DNA from 3 places in the Pseudomonas sp. EL_65y_Pfl2_R95 genome. Region 1 is predicted to be linked to each of the others. Evidence: predicted binding sites of a transcription regulator. Region 1 holds the regulator's gene; each other region holds the start of a gene.

What was found. The regulator sigma-54, encoded in region 1, starts transcription at its own class of promoters, with help from an activator protein. The targets are predictions, from matches to a motif close to ANTGGCATNNANNTTGCTNT.
Region 2: a site for sigma-54 is predicted at 2,981-3,000, ahead of glnA (glutamate--ammonia ligase). Genes of this name have one in related genera too.
Region 3: a site for sigma-54 is predicted at 7,275-7,294, ahead of AACY09_RS02450 (flagellar hook-length control protein FliK). Genes of this name have one in related genera too.

What each region holds. Positions count from the first base shown of each region.
Region 1 is NZ_CAXAOV010000001.1:1,143,349-1,154,119, forward strand. It holds gene AACY09_RS05425 (STAS domain-containing protein) at 1-221, opposite strand, end outside; gene AACY09_RS05430 (MlaC/ttg2D family ABC transporter substrate-binding protein) at 218-850, opposite strand; gene mlaD (outer membrane lipid asymmetry maintenance protein MlaD) at 864-1,334, opposite strand; gene mlaE (lipid asymmetry maintenance ABC transporter permease subunit MlaE) at 1,334-2,131, opposite strand; gene AACY09_RS05445 (ATP-binding cassette domain-containing protein) at 2,131-2,940, opposite strand; gene AACY09_RS05450 (KpsF/GutQ family sugar-phosphate isomerase) at 3,187-4,161, shown strand; gene AACY09_RS05455 (KdsC family phosphatase) at 4,161-4,685, shown strand; gene lptC (LPS export ABC transporter periplasmic protein LptC) at 4,697-5,263, shown strand; gene lptA (lipopolysaccharide transport periplasmic protein LptA) at 5,250-5,786, shown strand; gene lptB (LPS export ABC transporter ATP-binding protein) at 5,790-6,515, shown strand; gene AACY09_RS05475 (RNA polymerase factor sigma-54) at 6,652-8,172, shown strand; gene hpf (ribosome hibernation-promoting factor, HPF/YfiA family) at 8,350-8,658, shown strand; gene ptsN (PTS IIA-like nitrogen regulatory protein PtsN) at 8,674-9,138, shown strand; gene rapZ (RNase adapter RapZ) at 9,288-10,145, shown strand; gene AACY09_RS05495 (HPr family phosphocarrier protein) at 10,158-10,430, shown strand; gene AACY09_RS05500 (CoA-acylating methylmalonate-semialdehyde dehydrogenase) at 10,534-10,771, opposite strand, start outside.
Region 2 is NZ_CAXAOV010000008.1:83,028-93,798, reverse strand. It holds gene typA (translational GTPase TypA) at 1-1,131, opposite strand, end outside; gene thiI (tRNA uracil 4-sulfurtransferase ThiI) at 1,312-2,766, opposite strand; gene glnA (glutamate--ammonia ligase) at 3,094-4,500, shown strand; gene AACY09_RS21405 (DUF4124 domain-containing protein) at 4,734-5,288, shown strand; gene AACY09_RS21400 (DUF4124 domain-containing protein) at 5,288-5,902, shown strand; gene glnL (nitrogen regulation protein NR(II)) at 6,098-7,183, shown strand; gene ntrC (nitrogen regulation protein NR(I)) at 7,180-8,616, shown strand; gene AACY09_RS21385 (hypothetical protein) at 9,119-9,559, opposite strand; gene trmL (tRNA (uridine(34)/cytosine(34)/5-carboxymethylaminomethyluridine(34)-2'-O)-methyltransferase TrmL) at 9,558-10,049, shown strand; gene secB (protein-export chaperone SecB) at 10,120-10,608, opposite strand; gene grxC (glutaredoxin 3) at 10,635-10,771, opposite strand, start outside.
Region 3 is NZ_CAXAOV010000001.1:512,314-523,084, reverse strand. It holds gene AACY09_RS02490 (sigma-54-dependent transcriptional regulator) at 1-584, shown strand, start outside; gene fliE (flagellar hook-basal body complex protein FliE) at 1,001-1,330, shown strand; gene fliF (flagellar basal-body MS-ring/collar protein FliF) at 1,347-3,143, shown strand; gene fliG (flagellar motor switch protein FliG) at 3,136-4,152, shown strand; gene fliH (flagellar assembly protein FliH) at 4,159-4,959, shown strand; gene fliI (flagellar protein export ATPase FliI) at 4,949-6,310, shown strand; gene fliJ (flagellar export protein FliJ) at 6,313-6,762, shown strand; gene AACY09_RS02455 (Hpt domain-containing protein) at 6,868-7,218, shown strand; gene AACY09_RS02450 (flagellar hook-length control protein FliK) at 7,331-8,626, shown strand; gene fliL (flagellar basal body-associated protein FliL) at 8,968-9,489, shown strand; gene fliM (flagellar motor switch protein FliM) at 9,503-10,474, shown strand; gene fliN (flagellar motor switch protein FliN) at 10,596-10,771, shown strand, end outside.

The sequences.
Region 1 (10,771 bases):
TTACCTTTGCTCTGGGCATCGCGAACAAAGGCCAGCAACAGCGAAAGTCCGACGCTGCTGGACTTGTCGACAGCCGCACAATCAATTACGCAGGTGCTGACATTGCAGTCCTTGAGCAATTTGCCGCCATCTTTACGTAGCTGCGGCCCAGAGGTGTAATCGATCACGCCAGAGAGCTGAAACACCCCTGGCGATAACTCATCAATACTGGCCTGACTCACGACTCACCCTTGGCCTGACGCGCCTTGGCGACAGTTTCTGGCCAAGTATCGATGACCTTGTCCAAATCGTTGCCGTTTTTCTGCATCGACTGCGAGAACTGATCGCGGAACAGTTTACCGACGTTGATACCATTGATGACCATATTACGCATCATCCATGAGTCGCCTTTATTGACCATGGTGTAGGCCAGCGGATAAATGGTGCCACTGCCGTCCTTGATCTCCATGTTCACCGTGGTGCGCTCAGGATCTTGCTTACCCGTGGCCGGCAGTACGCGAATGTCCTGATTGTTGTACTCAAGCAGGGCATTGCCATAGAACTGCATCAGGCTCTGCTTGAAGTTGCCCTGAAAGCGCTCCATCTGTGCCGGGGTCGCTTTGCGCGAATAACGCACTGTCATGACGCCACGGGAGATGCCATCAACGTCCACCACCGGCCCGAGAATGGAGTCGAGGGCGGTGTAGAACGCATTCGGATCGCTGCGGTACTGCTCTTTATTAGCCTTGAGGTCATCAAGCAGCTTGGTGGTCGTTTGCTGAACCACTTCATTAGCGGTCGGCGCGGCAACGGCGATAAGGGGCAGCGCCGTCAGCAACAGGATAAGGCTGTTACGAAGTACTTTGATCATTATCAGTTCCTCGTTATTTGGATTCGTCTTTGTTCACAGAATTAAGTAAAAACTTGCCAATCAAATCCTCAAGCACCAGCGATGACTGGGTGTCATGAATGGTGCCGCCATCTTTCAGCACCTCTTCTTCACCGCCAACGCTGATACCGATATATTTCTCGCCCAGCAGACCGGCAGTCAGGATTGAGGCGGTGGAGTCTTCCGGCAAGTTGTTCACATTCTTGTCGACAGACATGGTGACACGCCCGGTGTAGCTGTCACGATCCAAATCAATCGCCACCACCTTACCGATTGTGACCCCAGCCATGGTTACCTTGGAACGCACGGTTAGACCGGCAATGTTCTCAAAGTGCGCATAGACCTTGTAAGTATCATCAGCGTTACCCATTGCCAGACCGCTGACGCGCAGAGCCAATAGCATCAATGCCAGCATTCCGGCCAGCAGGAACAGGCCGACACCAACTTCCAGTGTGCGGTTTTGCATCAGAAATCTCCAAACATCAAAGCAGTCAGAATAAAGTCCAAACCCAATACAGCTAAAGAGGCGTAGACCACTGTTCGGGTAGTCGCCTGACTGATGCCTTCCGAGGTCGGCTCACAGTCATAGCCCTGGAACACGGCAATCCAGGTCACAACAAATCCAAATACGACACTTTTGATCACGCCGTTAAGCACGTCATCGACAAAGGACACGCTGTTCTGCATGTTCGACCAGAACGAGCCTTCATAAACACCGAGCCAGTCAATTGCGACCATCGAGCCGCCCCAGATACCGACCACGCTGAAAATCATCGCCAGCAAGGGCATCGAAATAAAGCCAGCCCACAATCGCGGGGCGACAATATGCTTGAGTGGGTCAACACCGATCATTGCCAAGCTGGACAGTTGCTCTGTGGACTTCATGTTACCGATCTCTGCCGTCAGCGCAGAACCCGCTCGCCCTGCAAACAGCAGCGCAGCAACCACCGGCCCCAGTTCACGCAACAGGGTCAACGCCACCATTTGCCCAACGGCCTGCTCCGAGCCATAGCTGGAGAGGATATTAAAGCCTTGCAGCGACAAAACCATGCCAATGAAAAGACCCGACACCACAATGATTGCCAGGGACATAACCCCGACCGAATGCAGCTGTTTAACCAATAAATGGAAAGCGTTGCCTGATGTGCCACGACCCAATAGCGCACGCACCAGGAAAATCGATGAGCGCCCCAATGTGGCGACCACATCAATACCGGCACGTCCCAGCAGGGCGACCCGTTGAATGGGTGTTCTTTTGCGCATCAGCGCGCCCCCAGAAGATCATCGCGGTAACTATCCGCCGGAAAGTGAAACGGCACAGGACCATCGGCCGCGCCCCGCATGAATTGCTGAATGCGCGGGCTGTCAGACTTCATCAACTCAGCAGGCGTGCCTTGTCCCAACACCTGCGTATCGCCCACTACATAGATGTAGTCAGCAATACTTGCCGTTTCAGCCAGGTCATGTGAGACCACGATACTGGTAATCCCCAGCGCATCATTGAGCAGACGAATCAAACGCACCAAAACCCCCATTGCGATGGGGTCTTGCCCCACAAAAGGCTCGTCGTAAATCAAAATCTGCGGATCAAGAGCGATGGCCCGCGCCAATGCAACGCGGCGCTTCATCCCCCCGGACAACTCATCAGGCATCAATTCAATTGCACCGCGCAGGCCAACGGCCTGCAGCTTCATCAGCACAATATCGCGAATCATTTCTTCCGGGAGCCGGGTATGCACGCGCAAGGGAAAGGCGACGTTCTCGAACACATCGAGGTCGGTAAACAAGGCGCCGCTCTGAAACAACACGCCCATCTGCTTACGCATGTCGAACAATTCACTGCGCGACAGCGTCGGCAGATCCACTCCGTTGACCCACACTTGCCCGGTAGATGGTTTCAGCTCAGCGGCAATCAGCCTCAGCAGCGTCGTCTTACCGCTGCCGGAAGGCCCCATGATGCCGACAACCTTGCCGCGCGGGATGCACAGATCGATATTTTTGAAAATATCTCGATCGCCGCGCTTAAAACTGACGTTCTTAAGCTCAACCGCGTAATGACTTTCGGCGCCCATTTAAACTCCTTACCAACAGCCTCCCTTGATAGACGCTCGGTTTCAAAATGAAGACACCGCGCCAATCCTCAGGGCCGAATTAGCGTTGCATCATACCACCGACCCAGAAGCGCTCCCAATATTGCGAGGACGAATAACCTCAGTTATGCATAGCCTTGCACGCGCGTGGCGAAATTCTAAGATGAGCGGACCACGCTTTGCGGCTATAATCGCAGGCTTTTACTGAGCATGGACTGGCCAATTGATATGAACCAGACAAACGACCTGATCAAATCTGCAGAGCGCACCATTCGCCTTGAACTGCAAGCCGTTGAAGAATTGCTGCCGCGAATTGATGGTGATTTTGTCCGTGCCTGCGAATTGATTCTGTCGAGCAAAGGCCGCGTGGTAGTGGTCGGCATGGGTAAATCAGGCCATGTCGGCAATAAAATTGCGGCAACCCTAGCCAGCACCGGCACCACCGCTTATTTTGTTCATCCCGCGGAAGCAAGCCACGGCGACATGGGCATGATCACTCGCGACGACGTGGTGCTGGCACTCTCAAACTCAGGCTCAACCGCCGAGATCGTGACCCTGCTGCCCTTGATCAAACGTCTGGGTATCAAGCTGATCAGCATGACCGGAAACCCGGAGTCAGTGCTGGCGAAAGCCGCCGAAGTGAATCTCGATGCCAGCGTATCGAAAGAAGCCTGCCCGCTTAACCTGGCCCCAACGTCATCAACCACTGCATCCTTGGTGCTGGGCGATGCACTGGCGATCGCACTGCTTGAAGCGCGTGGCTTTACCGCTGAAGACTTCGCCTTTTCCCATCCAGGCGGGGCACTGGGCAGACGCTTGCTGTTGAAAGTCGAAAACGTCATGCACACCGGCGATGGCCTGCCTACGGTAAAATCTGGCACCTCGCTTCGAGAAGCCCTGCTGATCATGACCCAAAAGGGCTTGGGCATGACCGTTGTAACGGATTGCAATGGTTTGCTCGCCGGAATCTTCACTGACGGCGACTTGCGCAGAACTCTGGACCGCGAAATTGATCTACGTCTAGCAACCATTGACCAAGTCATGACCGCTCATGGCAAGACTGCCCGCGCCGAAATGCTTGCAGCTGAAGCTTTGAAGATCATGGAAGACCATAAAATCAGCGCGCTCGTCGTAGTTGATGACAACGATCGTCCCGTAGGTGCGCTGAATATGCATGACCTGCTTCGCGCCGGAGTAATGTAATGACCCCAGAATTCAAACAACGCGCCAGCGCGATAAAACTGGCAATTTTTGACGTAGACGGCGTTCTCACCGACGGCAAACTGTATTTCCTGGTCGATGGCAGCGAATTTAAAACCTTCAACACCCTCGACGGTCACGGCATCAAAATGCTGATCAACTCGGGTGTGCGCACCGCGATTATTACCGGACGCACCACGCCGGTAGTTGAGCGCCGCGCACAAAACCTTGGTATTCAGCATCTTTACCAAGGGCGCGAAGACAAACTTGCAGTGCTCGACGAGCTACTTGGCGAACTCGGCCTAAACTATGAACAAGTTGCCTACCTCGGCGACGACCTGCCCGACCTGCCGGTCATTCGCCGCGTAGGTTTAGGCATGGCTGTCGCCAGTGCCGACCCTTTTGTGCGCGAGCATGCGTTCGCGGTGACTCAAGCCAGAGGCGGCGAAGGTGCGGCGCGAGAGTTCTGCGAACAAATCATGCTCGCCCAAGGCACCCTTGAAGCGGCTCAAGCAGCCTACCTGTAGAACAGCAAACTATGCGCAAACCATTAAACATCTTGCTCCTCGTGCTCGGCGTGCTGATAGTCGCCGCAGCGGGCTACTGGAATATCAACCCTGACAGCTTCGCGGACAAACCGGCGAAAACCGCTGCGCAAAATACTATTGATTTTTATGTGGTCAATTCAAAAACGGTGCAATATCAGCCTGACGGCACATTGCATTACGAGCTGACCTCCGACAAAGTCGAACATGCCAAGGACTCGGATATTTCCTATCTGACCCAGCCAGACCTGTTGCTGTACCGCGGTACAGAGCTGCCGTGGCATGTGCAAAGTGAAAAAGGTGAAGTTTCACCCGGCGGCAAAGAGGTCGAACTGATCGACAAAGTCCGCGTTGAACGCACGGATGCAAAAGGTCGCCCAACCCTGCTGACAACCAGCCGTCTTACGGTAATTCCCGATAAGGAATATGCGCAGACCCAGCAAGCCGTTAGAATTGACGCAGCCAATGGGGTGACCACGGCGCAAGGAATGAAAGCGTATTTAAATGACAGCCGGATGCTCCTGCTGTCCAACGTAAGAGGCCAGCATGAGGTTCGTTAAAACCCTCCCCCTTCTACTCAGCCTGGGTGCATCGCTAGGAAGCGTTCATGCCTGGGCTTTGCCAACTGATCGCGATCAACCGATTCGCGTACAGGCCGACAGTGCAGAACTCGACGATAAACAAGGCGTTGCTGTTTACCGTGGCGATGTAGTAATCACTCAAGGCACCATGAAAATCACCGGTGACACCGTCACTATTACGCAGAATGCCAAGGGCGAAGTTGATGTTTTCACCTCCGTCGGGCGCCCTGCGTACTATGAACAAAAGCCTGCAGTCGACAAAGAGATCGTCAAAGCCTACGGCCTGACCATTCAGTACTTTTCCGCCAACGAGCGCATCGTGCTGATTGACCAGGCCAAGGTCATCCAAGAGGGCAATACCTTCGAAGGCGAGAAAATTGTCTATGATACCCAGCGCCAAATCGTCAATGCTGGCCGCGCAAATGGCACCAAAGTGACCACGCCGCGCCCGCGCATCGACATGGTGATTCAGCCGAAGAACAAACCCACCCAAGGGCAGTAATTAATGGCTACATTGAAAGCCCAACACTTGGCGAAAAGCTATAAAAGCCGCCAGGTTGTCCGTGACGTTAGCCTGAGCATAGACAGCGGCCAAATCGTCGGCCTGCTCGGCCCTAACGGCGCAGGTAAAACCACCTGCTTCTACATGATTGTGGGCTTAGTCCAGGCTGACCAGGGTCGCATCCTGATTGACGACCTCGATGTCAGCCATCAGCCGATGCACGGCCGCGCGCGCGCGGGCATTGGCTACCTGCCTCAAGAGGCTTCGATTTTCCGTAAGCTCAGTGTTGCCGATAACATCATGGCCATTCTTGAGACCCGCAAAGAACTCGATCGGGCTGGCCGTGAGGCTGAATTGGAGAACCTGCTTGAGGAATTCCATATTCACCACATTCGTGACAACCTGGGAATGAGCTTGTCCGGTGGCGAGCGGCGCCGTGTTGAAATTGCCCGCGCCCTGGCCACTGCACCGAAATTTATTTTGCTCGACGAGCCTTTTGCGGGTGTTGATCCGATTTCGGTTGGCGACATCAAGCAAATCATCCATCACTTGAAAGCCAAGGGTATTGGCGTGTTGATCACCGACCACAATGTGCGCGAAACGCTGGATATTTGCGAAACCGCTTATATCGTCAGCGATGGCCAACTCATTGCAGAAGGTGATTCAGAGGCAATTCTGGCCAACCAGACGGTAAAAGAAGTCTACTTGGGTCATGAATTCCGCCTTTAACCTGGATTTTTTCACCCGATAAGCGGCAACAGCTAGGCAAAGCACTGCAATTCAGGCATATAATTTGCTTCCTTGAGGCGCCTCCTTCGGCGCCCTGTAGTGGATTGCGCAGAGACGCCGGTAAATAAGGTCTGCAATGAAACCATCGCTAGTCCTGAAGATGGGCCAGCAGCTGACGATGACTCCTCAGCTGCAACAAGCCATTCGCTTACTCCAACTGTCGACCTTGGATCTTCAACAAGAAATCCAGGAGGCGCTGGAGTCAAACCCAATGCTCGAACGCCAGGAAGATGGCGAAGACTTCGATAATTCGGATCCTATGGCCGACGGCGCAGAAACCGCAACTGTCGAGCAGCCCAAGCAACAAGACACCTACGAAGAAAGCAGCAACCACCAAGATGCGCCACAAACCGTGGACAATCTGGAAGAAGGTGAGTGGAACGAACGCATTCCCAATGAGCTGCCCATTGATACCGCGTGGGAGGATGTCTACCAGACCAGCGCCAGCAGCTTGCCAAGCAGCAACAGTGACGATGACGAGTGGGACTTCACCACGCGCACCTCAACCGGTGAAAGCCTGCAGAGCCACATGCTCTGGCAGCTCAATCTGTCGCCAATGTCCGACAAGGACCGTTTGATTGCAGTCACCCTGATCGACTGCATCAACCCACAAGGCTACCTCGAAGAAACCCTGGAAGAGATTCTGGAAGCCTTTGATCCTGAACTGGACATCGAGCTCGACGAGATTGAAGCCGTCCTGCACCGCATTCAGCAGTTCGAGCCTTCGGGCATCGCCGCACGAGACCTGCGCGAATGCCTGACCCTGCAACTGCGCCAGCTACCCGCCAAGACCCCTTGGCTAGTTGAAGCACAGCGCCTCGCCAATGATTATCTGGACTTGCTTGGCAATCGTGACTACAGCCAACTGATGCGCCGCATGAAGCTCAAGGAAGACGACCTGCGCCAGGTCATCGAGCTGATCCAAAGCCTTAACCCGCGTCCGGGTTCGCAGATTGAGTCCAGCGAGCCGGAGTATGTGGTGCCCGACGTGATTGTGCGCAAACACAATGAGCGCTGGCTGGTAGAGCTTAACCAGGAAGCCATGCCCCGCCTGCGGGTCAACGCTCAATATGCAGGCTTTGTCCGCCGTGCGGACTCCAGCGCTGACAACACCTTTATGCGCAATCAGTTGCAAGAAGCTCGCTGGTTTATCAAAAGCCTGCAAAGCCGCAACGAGACCCTGATGAAAGTCGCTACTCAGATCGTTGAGCATCAGCGCGGGTTCCTCGACTACGGTGACGAAGCGATGAAGCCTCTGGTACTGCACGACATTGCCGAAGCAGTCGGCATGCACGAGTCCACCATCTCGCGGGTTACCACGCAGAAATTCATGCACACCCCGCGTGGCATTTACGAGTTGAAATACTTCTTCTCCAGCCACGTAAGCACCTCCGAAGGCGGAGAATGCTCGTCTACAGCGATCCGCGCGATTATCAAGAAACTGGTTGCAGCGGAAAATGCAAAAAAGCCGTTGAGTGACAGCAAGATCGCTGGTTTACTGGAGGCACAAGGCATTCAAGTAGCTCGCCGCACAGTTGCTAAATACCGTGAGTCCCTCGGTATCGCGCCTTCAAGTGAACGCAAGCGATTGATGTAGCAGTTGATGAACAGGAAAATCGTCTCAACCAATACCGAACTGCCCCGCGCTTGGATAAAGTAGCCATACTGCTATTACCCAGCGTGGGAAATGTTTACTGAGGATTTTTCGCGCCACAGTGTTCCGGCGGCAGGCAAACAGCCTGTCTCTTACACACGGCAACAAGGAGAATGCGGTATGCAAGTCAACATCAGTGGACATCAGCTAGATGTGACCGACGCCCTGCGTGACTACATCGACGAAAAATTCAGTCGACTAGAACGCCACTTCGACAAGATTACGAATGTGCAAGTTATTATGGAGGTCGAGAAGCTCAAACAGAAAATCGAAGCCACCTTACACATTGCAGGCGGCGAAATTGTCGCTAATGCCGAACACGATGATATGTACGCAGCAATCGATTTACTGACCGACAAACTCGACAGACAACTTATCAAGCACAAGGAAAAGCAGCTCGACCGTCAACAGGGTGCAATGGCCCGTTGATATCGCCCAACTCCTATGATCCGACTTGAAAATATCCTGACCCCCGGCCGTTCCTTGGTGAACGTGCCGGGCGGCAGCAAAAAACGTGTTCTCGAACAGATTGCCAACCTGGTTGCGCGCGAATTGCCCGACCTCGATGGACAAGACATTTTCGAAAGCCTGATTGCCCGCGAGAAACTCGGGTCCACCGGTTTTGGCAATGGTATTGCCATTCCGCACTGCCGTCTGCCTGCTTGCAACGCGCCGATCAGTGCGTTACTCAGGCTCGACTCCGCTGTAGATTTCGATGCAATCGATGGCGCACCGGTAGATTTGCTGTTCGTCCTGCTGGTTCCTGAAGCGGCCACGGATGAGCACTTGGAGCTACTTCGTCAAATCGCCAGCATGCTTGACCGCAGCGATGTCCGCGAACGACTGCGCCAGGCACAGAGCAATGACGAGCTGTACCAGGTTGTTGTCGACATCCAGAACAACAGCTAAGGATTCTCTGCAAAAGGTGGCGAGTGCCGGGGCCATAGGCTTGCCCTGAGGCGTCAAAGTGAGCCAAGGCGACGGTTCAGTCGCGATGGAATGCAACAGGCGTTGGCACAGTCCTTTTTCAGAGGTTGTCTAATCGACAGAGAACCTACATGCGCTTGATAATAGTCAGCGGGCGTTCTGGATCAGGCAAAAGTACCGCCCTTGATGTACTTGAGGACAACGGCTTTTACTGCATCGATAACCTGCCTGCCAGCTTGCTGCCGCAACTCGCTGAGCGAGCGTTCCAGCAGAAAGATTCAGCTCGCCCCAATGTGGCGGTGTCAATTGACGCACGTAACCTGCCCAGCGATTTGAATATGTTTCCAGAGTTGCTTGAACAAGTGCGCGCGCGCAATGTTCAGTGCGACCTGCTTTATCTGGATGCAAACGAAGAAACCCTGCTCAAACGCTTCTCCGAGACCCGTCGCCGCCACCCGCTGACCAACGACAACCGTTCGTTAGCCGAAGCCATTACCGATGAAACGCTGCTGCTGGAGCCCATCATTGATCTGGCCGATTTAAAGATCGACACCACCCACCTGAATCTCTATCAGCTGCGCGACACCCTCGCCCTGCGCTTGTTGAACAAGCCAGATCCGGGCACCGCATTTCTGGTTGAATCCTTCGGCTTCAAGCGGGGCATGCCGGTCGATGCCGACGTGGTATTTGATGTACGCTGCTTGCCGAACCCCTATTGGCGGCCCGAGTTGCGCGATTTCTCGGGACTGGAACAACCGGTGTCGGACTATTTAGACAGCCAGCCGGATGTTCAAGAGATGTATCAAGACATCCATGCCTATCTGAGCAAGTGGTTGCCACGTTTCGCGGCCAGTAATCGCGCCTACGTTACCGTCGCAATTGGCTGCACAGGGGGGCATCATCGCTCGGTTTATATCGCCAACCGTTTGGGCAAAGCACTCAAAGCTCAGCTCAAAAACGTCCAGACCCGCCACCGCGACCTCAGTTAAGGAACCGCCGCGATGCCCGCCTGTGAAGTGACCATTATCAACAAGCTCGGCTTGCATGCACGGGCTGCAGCAAAATTCGTCGGTGTTGCCACGCTGTATCCATGCAGTATCAGAGTAGGCCGCACCCCGGAGAATCTGGTCGACGGCAAAAGCATCATGTCAGTGATGATGCTCGCCGCCGGCAAAGGCACCTCAATTCACCTGCTAACCGATGGCGAGCGGGACGAAGAAGCCCTTGAGGCGATCATGGCGTTGATCAACAACTTCTTTGACGAAGGCGAATAGATCGCTGCTCCCAGATGGAGCCGCCAGGCAAAATATCCAGACAAAAAAGACCCGTCATATGACGGGTCTTTTTTTAACAGCCAGAGCGCCTGCTTAGGCCCAGTTAACCGTTGCTTGGAAACGCAAAGGATGCTGCTTCATGGCTAGCGCGTTGCGGCCAGCGCTGAGTGATAGCCTTACGACGGGTGTAGAAACGTACACCGTCCGGACCGTAGGCGTGCAGGTCGCCAAACAGCGAGCGCTTCCAGCCGCCGAAGCTGTGGTAGGCAACCGGTACTGGCAGCGGCACATTGACCCCAACCATACCGACTTCAATTTCGTCACAGAACAAGCGTGCCGAC
Region 2 (10,771 bases), on a different contig from region 1:
GCCTTCACGACGCATGGTTTCGATCAGTACCGAGAGGTGCAGCTCACCACGGCCAGAAACCTTGAACTTGTCAGCGCTGTCGCCTTCTTCAACACGCAGGGCAACGTTGTACAGCAGCTCTTTTTCCAGACGCTCTTTGATGTTACGGCTGGTGACGAACTTGCCTTCCTTACCGCAAAACGGCGAGTCGTTAACCTGGAAGGTCATGCTCACGGTTGGCTCGTCAACGGTCAGCGGCTCAAGCGCTTCAACGTTGAGCGGATCACACAGGGTGTCGGAGATGAACAGTTCGTCCATACCGCTTACGCAAACGATGTCGCCAGCCTGGGCTTCGTTGACTTCAACGCGCTGCAGACCCGAGTGACCCATGATTTTCAGGATACGGCCGTTACGCTTCTTGCCGTCAGTGCCGATAGCGGTCACTGGGGTGTTGGTCTTGACCTTACCGCGAGCGATACGGCCGATACCGATAACACCTAGGAAGCTGTTGTAATCCAGTTGCGAGATTTGCATCTGGAACGGACCATCAACGTCTACGGCTGGAGCCGGTACGTGGTCGATGATCGCCTGGAACAGTGGGTCCATGGTTTCTTCGAGCTTATCGTGCTCAAGACCCGCAATACCGTTCAGGGCGCTGCAGTAAACGATTGGGAAATCGAGCTGCTCTTCGGTAGCACCCAGGTTATCGAACAGGTCGAAAATCTGGTCAACAACCCAATCAGGACGGGCACCCGGACGGTCGATCTTGTTGATTACAACGATAGGACGCAGGCCAGCTTTGAACGCTTTCTGCGTTACGAAGCGAGTCTGTGGCATTGGGCCGTCTTGGGCGTCAACCACCAGCAGCACGGAGTCAACCATGCTCATTACGCGCTCTACTTCACCACCGAAGTCGGCGTGGCCCGGGGTATCTACGATGTTGATGTCGTAGTCGTGCCATTTCAGCGCGGTGTTTTTCGCCAGGATGGTAATACCACGTTCTTTTTCCTGGTCGTTGCTGTCCATCACGCGCTCGTTTTCAAGCTCTTTACGGTCAAGCGTGCCGGACTGGCGCAGGAGTTTGTCTACCAGGGTGGTTTTACCATGGTCAACGTGGGCAATGATTGCGATGTTACGTAGATTATCGATCACTTGTGTATCTCGATCAGAGGATTCGGTCTGCCGCACAGTTTAGGCGACGAGTATTAAGATTCTGCTAGACGACGTAAAAACGCATTGAGCGATGGCCAAATTGCCTTGCTCAGCAGCTTTTACGCCGCCTGTATGTCGGGAGGGCGATGGCGGATGCTACCGCCATTCAACCCGGGCGTCTTATGTCGGACGATAAACGCGCACATTCGCATGCCCCTCATTCAATAGGTGGTGAGCATGCAGGCGACTCATGACACCCTTGTCGCAGTACAACAAATACTGACGACTCGGATCCAACTCTTTAAAGCGACTGTTAAGGGCGTAGAACGGCAACGCTTGCACCTCAGTGCCTGGCAGCGTTAATGGCTCGTCCTCGGCACTGTCTGGGTGACGGATGTCAATAATGACATGGCCAGCCAGAGCTTCGCTGACTTCCTCAACCTGAATATCTTTACCCAGCTCATCGATAACCTTATCGATCGGCAGCTGCGTAGCGCTCTGCACTGCGCGCTCTAGCACCGCCATATCGAACTGCTTTTCTTCATAAGCAATGCGGTCGGGCTTGGCTTTGGTGGTGGGATTTATGGATATCACACCGCAGTATTCAGGCATGTGCTTGGCAAAGTCGGCGGTGCCGATCTGCGTTGCGGTATTAATAATGTCTTGCTTGTGGCTGGCCAACAGTGGACGCAGAACCAGCTTTTCAGTGGCCGCGTCGATGACTGACAAGTTAGGCAATGTCTGGCTCGACACCTGCGAAATAGCTTCGCCCGTGACCAAGGCATCAATCTGCAAGCGGTCGCTGATCTGCGTGGCGGCGCGCAACATCATGCGCTTCAACACCACACCCATCTGGCTGTTGTCGACTTTACCGAGAATTTCACCGAGCACTTCTTCAAAGGGTACGCTTATAAAGAGTACGCGCTGTGAGCTGCCGAACTTCTTCCACAAATAATGCGCAACTTCCATCACACCCAACTCGTGGGCGCGACCGCCAAGGTTGAAGAAGCAAAAGTGGGTGACCAGACCGCGGCGCATCATTTGGTAAGCGGCGACGGTTGAGTCAAAGCCGCCCGACATCAATACCAGCGTCTGCTCCAGCGAGCCCAGCGGATACCCACCAAGACCTTCATGCTGGTGATGGATGACGAATAACCGTTGGTCACGAATCTCCATGCGCACAATAACGTCGGGCTCTTTCAGCGAAATACCGGCCGCACCACATTGCTGACGCAACTGGCTGCCCACATAACGCTCAATGTCCATCGAGCTAAATGTATGTTTACCTGCACGCTTACAGCGCACGGCAAAAATTTTGCCCGGTAGTTGATCGGCGAAATGCAACTTGCACTTTTCCAGCACATCGTCGAAATCACCCAGCGGGTATTCATTCACTTCAAGGAAATGGGTGATCCCCGGCGTGCAACTAAGACGATCAGTCAGCTCGCCGAGAAGCTTGGCATCGGTTAAGGTTGTTTCCACCTCGAGATTATCCCAGACACCACTAACCGAGAGCTGCGGATCGAGATCGCGCAACACTGAGCGGATGTTCTTCGCCAACTGCCGGATGAAGTTCTTGCGAACCGGCCGACTCTTGATGGTGATTTCTGGGAAAACTTTAACGATTAGTTTCATGGAAGCAACGCGCGCCAAGCTCGCGAAAAAACACGGGCGCGGATTATAGCGGAAATTGTGCAAGGTTTGATCAAAAACCTTACGCAAACATTTTAACGCACCATATTGGTGCCTTCCGGTTTTGAATGGAACCAAGTTGGTGCGCTACTTGCTCTGCAATATGGAATCAAGCCCCGCCGCGCCTGCGTTTGCGGGATTTAGCCCATCACAGTGCACTGGCATGCAAATTGCTCCCTTGTGAGGCAGGTAGTACTGGCGGAATATCCGCCGAGCTTTTTCGAATTTTGTGGGCTCAACAGATTGAGCCTTATCCGCCTGGAGGACAGCATGTCGAAGTCGATTCAACTTATTAAAGAACACGACGTGAAGTGGGTTGACCTGCGCTTCACTGACACCAAGGGTAAGCAGCACCACGTAACCATGCCAGCCCGTGACGCGCTGGATGACGAATTCTTCGAACACGGCAAAATGTTCGACGGCTCCTCTATCCACGGCTGGAAAGGCATCGAAGCATCGGACATGATCCTGATGCCAGTTGACGAAACAGCTGTTCTGGATCCATTCACCGAAGAGCCAACCCTGATTCTGGTTTGCGACATCGTTGAGCCAAGCACCATGCAAGGCTACGACCGCGACCCACGCTCCATCGCCAAGCGCGCTGAAGAGTTCCTCAAGTCGACCGGTATCGGTGACACTGTTTTCGTTGGCCCAGAGCCAGAATTCTTCATCTTCGACGAAGTGAAGTTCAAGTCGGACATCTCCGGCTCAATGTTCAAAATCTACTCTGAACAGGGTTCCTGGAACACTGACGGCGATTTCGAAAGCGGCAACAAGGGCCACCGCCCAGGCGTCAAAGGTGGTTACTTCCCAGTTCCGCCGTGCGACCACGACCACGAAATCCGTACCGCCATGTGTAATGCCATGGAAGATATGGGCCTAGTCATCGAAGTTCACCACCACGAAGTGGCGACTGCTGGCCAGAACGAAATCGGCGTTAAGTTCAACACCCTGGTAGCCAAGGCTGACGAAGTTCAGACCCTGAAGTACTGCGTGCACAACGTTGCTGACGTCTACGGCAAAACGGCTACCTTCATGCCTAAGCCACTGTACGGCGACAACGGCTCGGGTATGCACGTGCACATGTCGATCTCTAAAGACGGCAAGAACACCTTCTCTGGCGAAGGCTATGCCGGCCTGTCTGATGTTGCCCTGTACTTCATTGGCGGCATCATCAAGCACGGTAAAGCACTGAACGGCTTTACTAACCCATCGACCAACTCCTACAAGCGTCTGGTCCCTGGCTTCGAAGCGCCAGTAATGCTGGCCTACTCGGCTCGTAACCGTTCGGCCTCGATCCGTATTCCTTACGTTGCCAGCCCTAAAGCTCGCCGTATCGAAGCACGCTTCCCGGATCCAGCAGCTAACCCATACTTGGCTTTCGCTGCACTGCTGATGGCCGGTATCGACGGTATCCAGAACAAGATCCACCCTGGCGATGCAGCTGACAAAAACCTGTATGACCTGCCACCAGAAGAAGGCAAGTTGATCCCACAGGTTTGCGGCAGCTTGAAAGAAGCCCTGGAAGAACTCGACAAAGGTCGTGCGTTCCTGACCAAAGGCGGCGTATTCAGCGACGACTTCATCGATGCTTACCTTGAGCTCAAGCACGAAGAAGAAATCAAAGTACGCACCTTCGTACACCCACTGGAATACGACCTGTACTACAGCGTCTAATCCAGCCAGTACGACAAAAGGCCACCTTCGGGTGGCCTTTTTTATAGGCAAAATCCTCTAATGACTGGTGCTCCCTTAAGGTAGCCGACGTTTTTTTCGGCCACCATTGCGGTCTCAAGCCTTACCATTCAGCCTGATATTTTATGCGCCTGCACACACTGCAACATGCCGACGCTTGCCAGTAGCGCCAAGCAGTGCAATCTTAATCAATAAGCCAAGTTGAGAGATCACTCATGCGCACACTAATTGCCTGCCTTTTACTCGCAGCCGCTCTACCGGTCAGCGCGCAGATATATAAGTACACCGACGCCAACGGCAATACGGTTTTCACCAATGAACCCCCGGATGGGGCCAAGACCGAAACCATTGAGCTACCCGAAACCAATACAGTCGATATGCAAGCGCCGAAAGCGCCGATCAACGATCAAAGCTCCGAGCCAGCCGTACAAGCTCAGGCGTCCTATCAGGTGCTCGAATTGACAGGCTTGCCCGACGAAGCAGCGCTACGTGCCAATAACGGCACCTTTAGTGTCGGCGTTAATATTCAGCCCCGCCTGTCGTCTGCCCACCGCCTCCAACTTCTGCTCGATGGCAAGCCTTACGGCGAGCCCTCGAACGTGCCACGCCTGCAACTGAATAATGTTGATCGCGGCGAGCACTCACTGGCCGTGCAAGTGATCAGCACCAGCGGTACCGTGCAACAAAGCGACACCATTTCCTTTACCGTGCAGCGGGTCAACACCAACAACAGCCCGGCATTCGCTCCCAAACCAAAGCCAGCCCCTTGATGCGTGCATTTTTAACCTGTTTATTGCTGCTCGGCAGCCTGTCCGCCTCGGCGCAGGTCTACACCTATATAGATGCAGAAGGGAATCGGGTATTTACCGACCAACCCAGGGGCGGTAATGCCAAGCCAGTCCAAATGGCCCCAATCAATGGCATGACACCCACCATCAAACTCAAGCCTGAAGTCGAGCAGAATCAACCAGTGGTGTTGTCCTATCAAATGCTGCGCATTTTGGTGCCGCAACCCGACGCAACGATTCGCGACAACGCGGGAAACCTGATTGTCAGCGCCACCAGCGAACCCGAACTGCTGCCCGGCCATAGCTTTCGTTTGATACTCGACGGAGAAACCGTTGGCGAGACAGGCCGCAGCCCAGTGTTTCCGCTCGAGAATATTGACCGCGGCACCCATCAGTTAGCCGTCGAAATCATTGATCAAAATGAACGCATCATTGAGCGCACACCCAGCCAGCCGTTCCACCTGCTGCGCACTTCACTGGCGCAAAAACGTCAGGTCAATCCCTGCAAAATTAAAGACTTCGGCGTGCGCCCCGAATGCCCCCTGAAAGATAAACCCGAAGAAGAAACTGACATCCCTTTCGTCCCTTTTATGTAGCCAAGTCGTCCATCGCACCACTTAGGTGCGCTACGGCGCAGCGACTTCTATACTCTCCCTGTTTTGGGTCGCTCTGTGTAGGGCGCCCTACACCTATTTGCGGGCGTTGTCGCTATTTACGCGGGTAAAACGCTACTTTTCAGGGCTTTGGTTTGCTTCTTGCATTTTCATAGCCACTGCCGGAAGCCGATGCCTATGATTATTAATGACGCGCTGCACCGCCTGTTACTCGATAACCTGACAACCGCCACCTTGTTACTCGACGCCGACCTGCGTCTTGAGTACATGAATCCAGCTGCCGAAATGCTTCTCGCCGTTAGCGGCCAGCGCAGCCACGGCCAATTCATCAGTGAGCTTTTTACCGAGTCTGCCGAAGCGCTCAGTTCATTACGCCAAGCGGTAGAGGAAGCGCATCCATTCAACAAGCGCGAGGCGGTACTGACCTCGGTTACCGGACAAAACCTCACAGTAGACTACGCGGTTACGCCGGTGATCAGTCGCGGCAAAACCTTGCTCCTGCTCGAAGTATTTCCCCGGGATCGCATGCTGCGCATCACCAAAGAGGAGGCGCAACTCTCTAAGCAAGAAACCACCAAATTACTGGTGCGAGGTTTGGCCCACGAGATTAAAAACCCCTTGGGCGGCATCCGTGGTGCGGCTCAACTGCTGGCCCGTGAACTGCCCGAAGAAAACCTCAAGGATTACACCAACGTGATCATTGAAGAGGCAGACCGTCTACGTAATTTGGTTGACCGCATGCTCGGTTCAAACAAACTGCCGTCCTTGTCGATGACCAATGTGCACGAAGTGCTCGAACGCGTTAGCAGCCTGGTCGAAGCCGAAAGCCAAGGGTGCATCACATTGGTGCGCGACTATGACCCAAGCATTCCTGATGTCCTGATCGATCGCGAACAAATGATTCAGGCCATGCTCAATATCGTGCGTAATGCCATGCAGGCGCTGTTCCCTTTGAACGATATGCGCTTGGGCCGCATCACCCTGCGCACCCGGGCAATGCGCCAGTTCACCATTGGCCATGTGCGGCATCGCCTGGTGACCAAGATCGAAATTATCGACAACGGCCCAGGCATCCCGGCCGAACTGCTTGAAACCATCTTCTTCCCAATGGTCAGTGGCCGTGCCGATGGCACCGGGCTTGGCCTTGCAATCACCCAGAACATCATTAGTCAGCACCAAGGCCTGATCGAATGCGAAAGCCATCCGGGTCACACCGTATTCTCGATCTTCCTGCCGCTGGAACAAGGAGCAACTCAGCCATGAGCCGTAGTGAAACCGTCTGGATTGTCGACGACGACCGTTCCATCCGCTGGGTACTGGAAAAAGCCTTGCAACAAGAAGGCATGACCACACAAACCTTCGACAACGCTGATGGTTTGCTGACCCGACTGTCGCGCCAACAGCCTGATGTGATTATTTCTGATATTCGCATGCCCGGGGTGAGTGGTCTCGACCTGCTTGCCCGCATCCAGGAGCTGCACCCGCGCTTGCCCGTCATCATCATGACTGCACATTCCGACCTCGACAGCGCGGTCGCCTCGTATCAAGGCGGCGCATTCGAATACCTGCCCAAGCCGTTCGACGTTGATGAAGCGGTGTCTTTGGTCAAGCGCGCCAATCAGCATGCACAAGAACAGCAGAACCTCAGTGTTCCGGTGGTTGAAACCCAAACCCCCGAAATCATCGGCGAAGCGCCGGCGATGCAGGAAGTGTTTCGCGCCATTGGCCGCCTGTCACACTCCAATATCACAGTGTTGATCAACGGCGAGTCAGGCACAGGTAAAGAACTGGTTGCGCACGCGCTACACCGGCACAGCCCGAGAGCTTCATCACCCTTTATAGCCCTGAACATGGCAGCGATTCCCAAAGACTTGATGGAATCCGAGCTGTTTGGTCATGAAAAAGGGGCCTTTACCGGCGCCGCCAACCAACGCCGCGGCCGATTCGAACAGGCCGATGGCGGCACCCTGTTTCTCGATGAAATCGGCGACATGCCAGCGGACACTCAGACTCGCCTGCTGCGGGTATTGGCAGATGGCGAGTTCTATCGCGTTGGTGGTCATACGCCAGTCAAGGTTGATGTGCGGATTATTGCCGCCACTCACCAGAACCTCGAAAGCCTGGTGCATGCGGGCAAATTCCGTGAAGACTTGTTCCACCGTCTTAACGTCATCCGCATCCATATTCCGCGCTTGTCTGACCGTCGCGAAGACATTCCAACCCTCGCCCGCCATTTCCTGAGCCGCGCCGCGCTTGAATTGTCAGTCGAGCCCAAGCTGCTAAAAAGTGAAACCGAAGACTATCTGCAGCAATTGTCTTGGCCAGGGAATGTGCGGCAACTGGAAAACACCTGCCGCTGGATCACCGTCATGGCTTCCGGCCGTGAAGTGCATATCGACGACCTGCCGCCAGAATTGCTCTCGCAACCGCAAGACAGCGCGCCCGTCAGCAATTGGGAACAGGCACTGCGCCAGTGGGCCGATCAGTCACTTGGCCGTGGTCAGTCAAACCTGCTGGACACCGCTGTACCCGCGTTTGAACGGATCATGATTGAAACCGCACTCAAGCACACCGCCGGCCGCCGCCGCGACGCGTCGATATTGCTCGGCTGGGGCCGCAACACCCTGACCCGCAAGATCAAAGAGCTGGGCATGAACATCGACGGCGGTGACGATGACGACGGCGATGACAGCTAAGTCATCTTTCGCGTATTACAATTAAAAAACGGGCCTTATCTAAGGCCCGTTTTTTATGCGGAAAATCGAGTGGTCGACACTCTTTTCGACAACCATTAACAGGCACAAACATCCGCGACCTTCGAAACCACGGTGGGCAAGCTTCGCGTTGCCACACCTTACAAGAGCCACCAATAACCGGTAAAACCATTCAGGCCTTAGCCAAAGTACCGGAATGACTCACGGCGCCGCCCACTCAATAATCAACAATCGCAATAACCCCGCAAGGCTTAAATGCCATGACGCATAAGCGATGCCCAATAACGGCGCTCAAATGGTGCAAACGCACTCATCAGAGACATTTTTCCTGGCAAAAATAGCTCGAAATAAACGCCCCTGCGCGCAAAGGGACTGATTTCACTGACATCAAGCGGTAATGCAAAAGTTGGCACACTGCCTGCATATACCTTAGTAACTCCAGTTTCGGGGGCCTTGGTACAGGCAGGCCGGGGATTCCCCTCTTTTATTGCTCCATCAGGCTGACAGTCAGCCGCCATTGCCCGTCTACCTCATCAGCGCGCCATTCGCCGCGCAGGGGACGGGCAGCCAGCACGGTCAAAAGCAACTCCCGCTCATTTCTTTGCAACCGCCAGTTAACGGCTCGCCCATTGAGCTGCAGCTGGCCTTGCTGTTCGCGCCCCAACGACTCCAACCGCAGCATATACGCGCCGTTATACGCGCCACTCTGCGGTGCTGGCTGCTCGTTGAACCACAACTGTAGCTGACCCTCCTCCACCTCCACACGGTTCAGACGCAATGCGTCCGGGTGGAATAGATCACCAAACATTAAACCGATTAAAAAACCAAAAATGGCCAACGAACCAATAACTCGTAACCAAGGACGAGGCCTATCACCCAGTTCGGGAGTAGAATGCTGTCCGCCTTCACGCTCGGAGCCGCGCATGTTTCACGTCATCCTTTTTCAACCAGAAATTCCGCCCAATACTGGCAACATTATCAGGCTCTGCGCCAACAGCGGGTGCAGCCTGCATTTGATTGAGCCCATCGGCTTTGAGCTGGATGATAAACGTCTGCGCCGTGCAGGGTTGGATTATCACGAATACGCCACCCTACAGCGCCATGCAGACCTCGAAAGCTGCCTGACAAGCCTCGGCCAGCCTCGTGTATTTGCCTTCACCACAAAGGGCACTCAGGGCTTCCATGAGGTTAGCTACCAACCCGGCGATGCCTTTTTATTCGGCCCAGAGAGCCGTGGCTTGCCGCAAGAGGTACGCGACGCCCTGCCTGTTGAGCAATGCGTGCGCTTGCCGATGCGCGAGGGGTGTCGCAGCTTGAACCTGTCGAATACCGTTGCCGTGGCCGTTTACGAAGCATGGCGCCAGCAAGGCTTTGCGATGTCGACCGCAAGCTCTGCAGTAGGCGCAGCCGAGTAAAACGACAGCCAGGTTAACTTGCAGCCAAGAAAAAACGCCCCTCGGGGCGTTTTTTGTAAGACCTACTCACTTAGTGAGTTGCAGTCTCTGAAGTAGTCTGCTGCATGCGTTGCAGCTCTTGAGCGTACAGCGCATCGAAGTTCACCGGCGCCAGCATCAACGCCGGGAAGGAGCCGCGAACAACCAGGCTGTCCAGGGTTTCACGGGCATACGGGAACAAGATGTTCGGGCAGAAAGCACCCAGGGTGTGGCTCATCGAAGCCGGGTCCAAGCCTTTGATCAGGAAGATACCGGCCTGCTGCACTTCAGCAATGAAGGCCACTTCGTCACCGTTCTTTACGGTCACAGACAAGCTCAGCACGATTTCGTGGAAATCGCCGTCCAGAGGCTTCTGACGGGTGTTCAGATCCATCTCAACCGCAGGGGTCCATTCCTTGCGGAAGATCTCTGGGCTCTTGGGTGCTTCGAAAGAAAGGTCACGTACGTAGATGCGCTGCAGCGAAAACTGTGGAGTCTGTTCTTCAGTTGCGCCAGCGTCGTTGTTTGCTTGTTCAGTCATGCCAAAGCCCTTTTATTAATTAATAATTATTCTGATGCCTTGAGCAAAGCGTCGAGCTTGCCGGCGCGCTCTAAGGCATGAAGTTCGTCGCTACCACCCACATGGGTTTCGCCAATCCAAATCTGAGGAACCGAGGTTCTACCAGCCTTGCGGGTCATTTCCG
Region 3 (10,771 bases), 630 kb from region 1:
TGGCGGCGGGGCGTTTTCGCGAAGATCTGTACTACCGGCTTTCGGTGTTTCCGCTGGCGTGGACGCCACTGCGTGAGCGGCCTGCGGATATCGTGCCTTTGGCTGAGCGATTGCTGGCCAAGCACGTCAAAAAAATGAACCACGCCCCGGTGCGATTTTCCGCTCAGGCCCAAGCCTGTTTGTTGGCGCACGCCTGGCCGGGCAACGTCCGGGAGTTGGATAACGCGGTGCAGCGCGCATTGATTTTGCAGCAAGGTGGCAAGGTTGAGCCGCATGATCTATGTCTCGCGGCGCCAGTGGGCACCAGTTCTTTGGCGCCGATTGCCGTACGGTCTGCGCCTGTGACACAGACAGTGTCAGGCGAGGTGCTGATCGAAGAGGTGACCGCGCAAGAATCCGGGGCTTTGGGCGAAGATCTTCGTCGCCGCGAGTTTCAGGTGATTATTGATACCTTGCGCACCGAGCGTGGCCGCCGCAAAGAGGCAGCAGAGCGCTTGGGCATCAGCCCGCGGACCTTGCGCTACAAGCTGGCGCAGATGCGCGATGCCGGCATGGATGTTGAGGCCTACCTTTACGCCAGTTAAGCGCCAACCATTAGCACGCATTTACGGGTGCCAACGGCGCCCTTTGTAGGGGGCGTCAACGCGAAGCTTGGCCACCGAGATGTTGCAAGTTCTTGAATTTTCGAGACCGCAATGGTGGATGAAAAAGGTGTCATCCACCCCACGGGCCGTTACCCGTTCGTACGAAAACGGTGGCTCTTGTAGGGTGTGACAACGCGAAGCTTGTCCACTATGGCCCGTGCGAAAGAAACCGAGTATTCGAAGCCGCAATGGTGGATGAAAAAAGCGTCGACCATCCGAGAGCGTCACCCGCGTTCGCGCAATCACGCTATCTGATCAGAATAATTCCCCCGTCCTGCGTAACTGGCATCCTTGTTGCAAATACCTAGTCATAGCGCCGCGAAGCGTCAAAAAGAAAGCGGCCAGTGGAGGAAGGTATGAGCCAAGGCATTGAATTTAATCGACTGATGTTGGAAATGCGTTCCATGCAGGCGGAAGCCATGGCGCGTCCAAAACCTGTGTCAGCGACACCCGAGCCGGGTGCCCCGAGCTTTTCTGACATGCTCGGTCAGGCCGTTGGCAAGGTGAATGAAACCCAGCAGGCGTCCAGCCAATTGGCCACAGCGTTTGAAATGGGTAAGAGCGGCGTTGATCTGACTGACGTGATGGTGGCGTCGCAGAAGGCCAGCGTTTCATTCCAGGCCATGACCCAGGTGCGCAATAAACTGGTTCAGGCTTATCAAGACATCATGCAGATGCCGGTTTAAAGGCGGAATTTGAATCATGGCTGACGCACTCTCGGCAAATATGCCGGCTACCACTGGCGGTTCTGACGGCTCGAAAAAGCCGTTGTTCGGGCTTACATTTCTGGAAAACCTTTCCGAAATGACCATGCTTCGTCAGGTCGGCCTTATGGTCGGTTTGGCGGCCAGCGTGGCGATCGGTTTTGCTGTGGTCTTGTGGTCGCAGCAGCCAGACTATCGCCCGCTTTACGGCAGCCTCGATGGCATGGATGCATCGCAAGTGATGCAAACCCTGTCGGCGGCGGATATTGCTTACACCGTTGAGCCAAACTCAGGCGCCTTATTGGTTAAGGCCGATGACATGGCGCGTGCGCGCATGCGTCTGGCGGCAGCGGGTGTGGCGCCGAGCGACAAAACCTTGGGTTTTGAAATTCTTGACCAAGAGCAAGGCCTTGGCACTAGCCAGTTTATGGAAGCCACGCGCTATCGCCGTGGTCTTGAAGGTGAGTTGGCGCGTACGGTTTCCAGTCTTAACAACGTCAAGGCCGCACGCGTGCATCTGGCCATCCCGAAAAGCTCGGTGTTTGTGCGCGATGACCGCAAGCCCACCGCCTCGGTGCTGGTTGAGCTGTATTCGGGGCGGGGCCTTGAGCCAAGCCAGGTGATGGCGATCGTCAATTTAGTGGCGACCAGCGTACCCGAGCTGGATAAGTCGCACGTGACCGTGGTGGATCAGAAAGGCAACCTGCTCAGTGATCAGCAAGAGAACTCAGCATTGACCATGGCGGGCAAACAATTCGACTACAGCCGTCGCCTTGAAAGCCTGATGACCCAGCGCGTACACAATATTCTGCAACCGGTTCTAGGCTCAGGCCGTTATAAAGCCGAGGTTTCGGCTGATGTCGATTTCAGCGCCGTTGAGTCCACATCAGAGATGTTCAACCCTGATCAGCCGGCACTGCGCAGCGAGCAGAAAACCGATGAACAGCGTAGCAGCAGTCTACCGCCGCAAGGTGTACCGGGCGCGTTGAGTAATCAGCCGCCGACGCCGACCAATGCGCCGCAGCAGGCAAACGCGCCAGCCGCTGCAGGACCAGCCGGTCCAGTCGCTGCCGGCCAGCCATTGCTCGACGCCAATGGTCAGCAAGTGATGGATCCGACGACCGGCCAGCCGATGCTGGCGCCATTCCCGGCTGACAAGCGTGAACAAGCGACCCGCAACTATGAGCTGGACCGTTCGATCAGCCATACCAAGCAACAGCAAGGTCGCCTGCGCCGGTTATCTGTCGCGGTGGTGGTGGACGATCAACTTAAAGTTGATCCGGCAACGGGAGAAACCACCCAAGTGCCGTGGAGCAGCGATGAGTTGGCGCGCTTTACCCGCCTGGTGCAAGATTCAGTGGGATTTGATGCAAGCCGTGGTGACAGCGTCAGCGTCATCAACACACCCTTCAGTGCGGTTACTGGTGAGGAAATTGTAGATATTCCGTTCTACACCCAGCCATGGTTCTGGGACACGGTTAAGCAAGTCCTGGGCGTACTGTTTATTCTGGTGCTGGTCTTTGGTGTGCTGCGTCCGGTGTTGAACAACATTACGGGCGGCGGAAAAAGTCGTGAAATGTCGGTGGCCGGTGGCCCCGACGGCGATGTAGAGTTAGGTGACATGGCCGGCGGTTTGGCGGCTGATCGGGTTAGCCTCGGCGGTCCGCAAAGCATCTTGTTGCCAAGCCCCAGCGAAGGCTATGACGCTCAGCTCAACGCAATTAAAAGTCTGGTTGCCGAAGATCCGGGCCGGGTTGCTCAGGTAGTTAAAGAGTGGATCAACGACGATGAGTGAAGGTCGCGCGAACGCCAAGTTAGATAAGGTCGAGAAGGCCGCCATACTGCTGCTGTCCTTGGGTGAAACCGATGCGGCGCAGGTGCTGCGTCACCTCGGGCCGAAGGAAGTGCAGAAGGTCGGCGTGGCCATGGCTGGCATGCGCAATATCAACCGTGACCAAGTTGAATTGGTCATGGGTGAGTTTGTCGATATTGTCGGCGACCAGACCAGCTTGGGTGTTGGCGCCGATGGCTACATTCGCAAAATGCTCACCCAGGCCCTCGGTGAAGACAAAGCCGGCAACTTGATCGATCGGATTTTGCTCGGTGGCAGCACCAGTGGCCTCGACAGCCTCAAATGGATGGAACCGCGCGCAGTGGCTGATGTGATTCGCTACGAGCACCCGCAGATTCAAGCCATTGTGGTGGCTTATCTCGACCCGGACCAAGCGGGCGAGGTGCTCAGCCACTTCGACCATAAAGTGCGTCTGGATATCGTCTTGCGGGTGTCTTCGTTGAACACTGTGCAGCCGGCTGCCCTGAAAGAATTGAACCTGATTCTGGAGAAACAATTCTCCGGTAACTCCAACACCAGTCGCGCCAGCCTGGGCGGGATCAAGCGTGCGGCAGATATCATGAACTTCCTCGACAGCTCGGTTGAAGGGCAGTTGATGGACTCGATTCGTGAAGTCGATGAAGACCTGTCATCGCAGATCGAAGACTTGATGTTTGTGTTTGATAACCTCTCCGATGTGGATGATCGCGGTATTCAAGCGCTGCTGCGTGAAGTGTCTTCTGATGTGCTGGTGCTCGCACTTAAGGGTGCAGACGAGGCGATCAAGGAGAAAGTCTTCAAGAACATGTCCAAGCGAGCGGCTGAGTTGCTGCGCGACGACCTCGAAGCCAAGGGCCCTGTGCGCGTCAGTGATGTTGAGACTGCGCAGAAAGAGATTCTCACCATCGCCCGCCGCATGGCCGAAGCCGGGGAAATTGTCCTTGGCGGCAAGGGCGGCGAAGAAATGGTGTAAGCCAAGATGGCTAAGGAAGTACAAAGCGAGCTTATTCGCGCCGGCGATATCAATGCACTGGATGTCTGGTCATTGCCCAGCTTCGATCAGCATGTGGAACCAGCTGAGGACGCCGTCACGGCGTCTGATCAGCAGCCAAGTGCCGAAACTGCAAATGCCCCGGCCGAGAGCGAAGACGTCACCCTGGAAGATCTCAAGCCGCTGACACTGGATGAGCTGGAAGCGATTCGTCAGGAGGCCTATAACGAAGGTTTATTAACCGGCGAGCGCGATGGCTATCACGCCGGTCAGCTTAAGGCCAAGCAAGAAGCCGACGCCGCTTTAGCCAGCAAGCTTGAAGGGCTTGAGCGGATTATGGAACAGCTGTTTGAGCCCATCGCCGAGCAGGACCAGCAAATTGAAGCGGCCATGATCGACTTGGTCAGCCGCATCACGCGCGAGGTGATTCAGCGCGAGCTGGATCGCGACTCCAGCCAGATTCGCCAGGTGTTGCGCGAAGCGTTAAAGCTATTGCCGATTGGTGATGACAAGGTGCGTATTCACCTTAATCCGCAAGACTACGACATCATCAAGACCCTGCGTGACCGCCACGAAGAAAACTGGAAAATTCTAGAGGATGAGTCATTGCTCCCCGGTGGTTGCCGGGTCGAGTGTGCCAACAGCCGGATTGATGCGACCGTTGAAACCCGTATATCCCAAGCCCTCAAGCAGCTGTTTGAACAGCAGCGCGAACAGGCAGTGCATCCCTTGGAAGCCGACATTCAGATCCCGCTCGAAAGCCCGGAAAAGCCCGCCAGTGAAGCTTGAACGCGTCAGTTTTGCCAAGCGTCTGAGCGGCTACAGCGAGACGATTGAGCTGCCGGCCTCGCCTGTGGTCGAAGGTCGTTTGCTGCGCGTTGTCGGCCTGACCCTCGAGGCCGAAGGCTTGCGCGCCTCGTTGGGCAGCCGATGCATGGTGATCAACGAGGGCAGCTATCATCCCTTGCAGGTTGAAGCCGAGGTCATGGGCTTTGCCAATGGCAAAATTTTCCTGATGCCGGTCGGTAGCTTGTCGGGTATTGCACCGGGGGCGCGGGTTGTACCTTTACCCGACACCGGACGCTTGCCCATGGGTATGTCGATGCTCGGCCGTGTGCTTGATGGCACTGGCGCTGCACTCGACGGCAAAGGGCGAATGAAGGCCGAAGACTGGGTGCCGATGGATGGCCCGCAAATCAACCCCATGAAACGCCACCCGATTGATCAGCCGTTGGATGTGGGCATACGTTCGATCAACGGTTTGCTGACGGTGGGGCGCGGACAGCGCTTGGGCTTGTTTGCCGGTACTGGCGTGGGTAAAAGCGTGCTGCTAGGCATGATGACACGCTTTACCGAGGCCGAGATTATTGTGGTCGGGCTCATTGGTGAGCGGGGCCGGGAAGTTAAGGAATTTATCGAGGAGATCCTCGGTGAAGAGGGCATTAAACGCTCCGTGGTGGTGGCCTCGCCTGCGGATGATGCGCCTCTGATGCGTTTGCGGGCGGCAACCTATTGCACCCGAATTGCCGAATACTTTCGTGACAAGGGCAAAAATGTATTGCTGCTGATGGATTCATTGACCCGTTTTGCTCAGGCTCAGCGGGAAATTGCCTTGGCAATTGGTGAGCCACCCGCCACTAAAGGCTATCCGCCTTCAGTGTTTGCCAAGTTGCCAAAACTGGTCGAACGCGCAGGCAATGCGGAGGAGGGCGGCGGCTCCATCACCGCCTTCTATACCGTGTTGAGCGAGGGCGATGACCAGCAAGACCCGATTGCCGATGCGGCGCGTGGTGTGCTCGACGGCCACATTGTGCTGAGCCGGCGCCTGGCTGAAGAGGGGCATTATCCGGCTATTGATATCGAAGCTTCGATCAGCCGGGTCATGCCGCAAGTGGTGACCCGCGAGCATCAACAGCAAGCGCAACGGTTCAAGCAACTGTGGTCGCGCTACCAACAGAGTCGTGACCTGATCAGTGTTGGCGCTTATGTGCCAGGTGGCGATGCAGACACCGATCTGGCCATCGCCAAACGCCCGCAAATGATGGCTTATTTGCGCCAGGCGCTGGATGAAAGCGTGAGCCTCGAACACAGCGTCGCGCAGCTTGTAAGCACATTCAATCCGCCCAGTAACAACACCTAGGCATGAGTAAAGGTCGCGCTAAACAACTGGCGCCGGTGGTCGATATGGCCGAGCGCGCTGAGCGTGAAGCCGCCGTGCAACTGGGGCGTGCACAAGCCCAGCAAGGCCAGGCGGAGGTTAAGCTGGGCGAGCTTGAGCGTTACCGAGCCGATTACCAGCAACAGTGGATGACGGAAGGGCAGCGCGGCGTTTCCGGGCAATGGTTAATCAACTATCAGCGCTTTCTTTCCCAGCTCGAAACGGCCATCACCCAGCAGCAGCAAAGCCTTTATTGGCACCGCAGCAACGTCGACAAACTTCGCCAGGTTTGGCAGCAGCGGTACGCGCGTCTCGAAGGCTTACGCAAGTTGATCCAGCGTTATCAGGATGAAGCACGACAACTTGAGGACAAGCGCGAGCAGAAAATGCTTGATGAATTGTCGCAGCGCTTAGCGGGTCGTGAGCCCTTTTAAACTGCCGTCTGGCTGAAACGATTAAAAAGCCTTTGGTCTTCTGCGACGGCGACGTTAGTGTGTGCCCAGCTTTTTTTAGCAATTGCGGGTCAGGGAGTGTCGCGCGTGGTTATTCATGTTGATAAGGCAGTAATTGCAGGACTGAAGGACATTATGGGTGACGAGTATGCGATATTGCTCGAAGCGTATTTGACCGACTCTGACCAGCGCTTACGCTTGGCCCAACAGGCGGTTGCAGAGCATGATAGTACAGCTTTGCGTGAGGCTGTTCACAGCTTCAAAGGAAGTTGCGGTAATGTCGGTGCGCTTGAGTTGGCGCACTTATGCCAAGCGCTGGAGTGCGCGGCTGACCAGCAAAATCAATCGGTAATCGAGGGTTTGTTGGCCCAGATCAAAACCGAAATGATGACCGTCAAAGCAGTTTTTGTGCATGAGATTCATGCGTCTAAAATCTGATGAAAGCGGCCTTGGTTAAACACCGCTTAACCTCTTCTTATCTGATCGCTGCACAACTTGGCCTGGCTCTTGCTATCTCTCCAATACGAACCAATCCGTACGGAGAGTGCCGATGTCCGGTGCAGCTGACTTACTGCTCAAACCAGCAGTTGATTTAAAGCCCAAGGTTGCGGCGGCCAAGCCTCAAGCAAAACCGGCTGAACCCCGTGGCCGCGAGGCTTCCAGCTTTGCTGAGGTTTACGCCAATGAGCGTCAGGCCAAGCCGGCTGAGCGCACGAATGGCGCAGCAAAGGCGGCCAATGAGCAAAAGGCCAAGGCAACTGACGATGCCAGTGCCCAGGCCAATGGCGATGCTCAGCCGCAAACGGTTGCCGATAGCGGCAATTCTTTGCCGACTGACCCCGCTGCCTCACAGGGCGACGGCGAAGCTGAAGGCCAGGATGCCCAGGCCGATACTCCGCCATCAACCGAAGACAGCGATGACCTGTTCGGTTTGCAGTTAAACGCAGACCAACTGGCGGGAATGACGGCCGTCACGGCTAACTTTAAAAGCTCAGGCCCGGCGAGCATGACCGATGCCAGCTTCGATGCGGATCTGGACGCGATGAATCAGATGCCTGCAGTGAAGATGGCGCTGGACATCGGCAAGGCGCAAGCGGCGGCAAATGCTGAGCAGAAATCACCGGGTGCGCTCGCAGCACAGGCTGCTGGCAACCCTGATCAGAGTTTTGCCAGTGCCATGAGTGTCATGGGTTCCAAGTTGCAGGCCGCCGAGAAAAGCTTATCGGGGGAGTTCAACTTAACCGATCTGACCGCAGATGCACTGGATAGCCTGAAGGAAAGTTCTGCTGATACGCCGCCCGAGAATTTCGTCAGCAAGCTCAATTCCCTCAGCCAGGCGATCACTCAGCAAACAGCGTTGACCCCGAAAATTCCAGTGGTGGGCACGCCGATCGCCATGCAGCAGAGTGGTTGGACTGAGGCCGTTGTCGACCGGGTAATGTATCTGTCGAGCCAAAACCTTAAATCCGCAGAAATTCAGTTGGATCCAGCTGATCTGGGCCGTTTGGACGTGCGTATTCATATGAGCAACGATCAGACGCAGATTTCGTTCGCCAGTGCCAACGCCGCGGTGCGCGATAGCCTAGAAGGGCAAATGCATCGTTTGCGTGAAATGTTCGTTCAGCAGGGCATTAACTTGCAGGATGTCAGCGTGTCAGATCCAAGCCAGGGTCGTGGCTGGCAAGGCCAGGGGCAGAATCAGCAACAGGCGGATAGCGACAGAAATCGTGGTTCGTCAGGCTCATCGCTCAATGGCGGTCATGAAGAGGAGTTGTCGATAACCAGCGTCGAGCAGCGCACAACGCTGCAAGGTATACCCCGCAGCATGGTTGATTATTACGCTTAAACAGCATGTTGTTTAAGCGCAGTGGCGGCCGGTCTAGGGTGGTCAACGCGAAGCTTGGCCACCATGGTCTTGCAGATTTTTGAGGCTTTGTCGCAGCCAAAATGGTGGCTGAAAAGAGCGTTAACCACGCGACCAAAGCTCCAACCCTGTGATGCATCGCATGGGTCGCAGAGCGTCAACTGTCCAAAAACACGTTATCCTCCCTATTATTCGCCTGACGTTGTAAAGCGTCGGGCGAATCTGTTTATGCAGTTATCAAAACCAATAAAGCTAATGTGGCATAACACTTGCTCAAACAGGCTTTAATAGTAGCTAACCTGAATTTGTGACGGATTATTGGCATGGCGAAGAAAGATAAGCCGCAAGACCCGGCTACGGACGGCAAGTCGGGCGGTAAACTAAAAATCATTATTCTGGCTGTTGTCGCCTTGCTGTTGGTGGTGAGTCTGTCGGTTGCAGGTACCTGGTTTTTCCTCGGCAAGCAGGATGACAAACCAGAAGAAGCGGCTGAAACAAAGCAAGATGAGGGGGCGCCGGTTAAGCAGGCGGCCATTTATGAAGAGCTGACACCCGCGTTTGTGGTCAACTTCACCCAGAACGGTCGTGCCCGCTACATGCAAGTCAGCGTTGCCTTGATGTCACGTGATCAAGCGGCATTGGATGCCCTTAAAGTGCATATGCCGGTACTGCGTAATCGTTTGGTTATGCTGTTCTCGGGACAAGATTTCAATAATTTAGTGACCCCGGTCGGCAAGGAAATGCTACGCCAGCAGGCGACTGCCAGCGTGCAGGAATTGGCGCAAAAAGAAGTCGGCAAGACCGTGGTCGAACAAGTGTTATTTACCAACCTCGTGTTGCAGTAGTCGGGAGCCATAAATGGCCGTGCAAGACCTGCTTTCCCAGGATGAAATTGATGCCTTGTTACATGGCGTCGATGACGGAGCGGTTGAAACTGAGGACGCTGGGGTTCCAGGTAGCGTCAAACAATATGACCTGACCAGCCAGGATCGCATCGTTCGTGGGCGTATGCCGACGTTGGAGATGATCAACGAGCGTTTTGCCCGTTATACCCGCATCAGTATGTTCAACCTGTTGCGCCGCTCGGCGGATGTTTCAGTGGGCGGTGTACAGGTAATGAAGTTTGGCGAATACGTGCATTCGTTGTACGTGCCAACCAGCCTTAACCTGGTAAAGATGAGACCGTTACGCGGCACGAGCCTGTTTATCCTCGACGCTAAACTGGTGTTCAAGCTGGTGGATAACTTTTTTGGCGGCGACGGCCGCCACGCCAAGATCGAAGGCCGTGAGTTCACCCCAACCGAACTGCGCGTGGTGCGCATGGTGCTCGATCAGTGCTTTGTCGACCTTAAAGAAGCTTGGCACGCGGTCATGGACATCAACTTCGATTACGTCAATTCCGAGGTTAACCCTGCCTTGGCCAACATCGTTAGCCCAAGTGAAGTGGTGGTGGTATCGACCTTCCACATCGAGCTGGACGGCGGCGGCGGGGACCTGCACATAACCATGCCTTATTCGATGATTGAACCGATCAGGGAAATGCTCGATGCAGGCTTTCAATCCGATGTCGGCGACCACGATGAACGCTGGATTAATGCACTGCGTGAAGATGTGCTGGATGTCCGCGTGCCGTTGTCAGCAACCGTTGTCCGGCGGCAGTTAAAGCTACGTGACATCTTGCACATGCAGCCCGGGGATGTGATCCCGGTTGAGTTGCCAGACGAAGTGATCATGCGTGCCAGTGGCGTGCCGTCATTCAAGGTCAAGTTGGGTGCCCACAAAGGCAACTTGGCGCTGCAAGTGCTGGACCCCATTAACCGTGGCCGTTAGCGAGTTTCTGCGCACTGCATGCAACAGATAACGACTAGAGGCGCCAGGCACCTGCCAATGCATGCCAGCGCCAGGGCTTACCCAAGCCCATCCACTGTTTTACGCCATCCGAGGAAAGACCATGGCAGATGAAAATGACGCAACTTCACCCGAAGAGCAGGCACTGGCCGACGAGTGGGCCGCTGCGCTGTCCGAGTCGGGCGATGCAAATCAGGATGACATTGATGCCATGCTCGCTGGTGTAGGCGAGGCTGCTGGCAGCTCGGCACCTGCAGCTTCGCGGGCTGAGATGGAAGA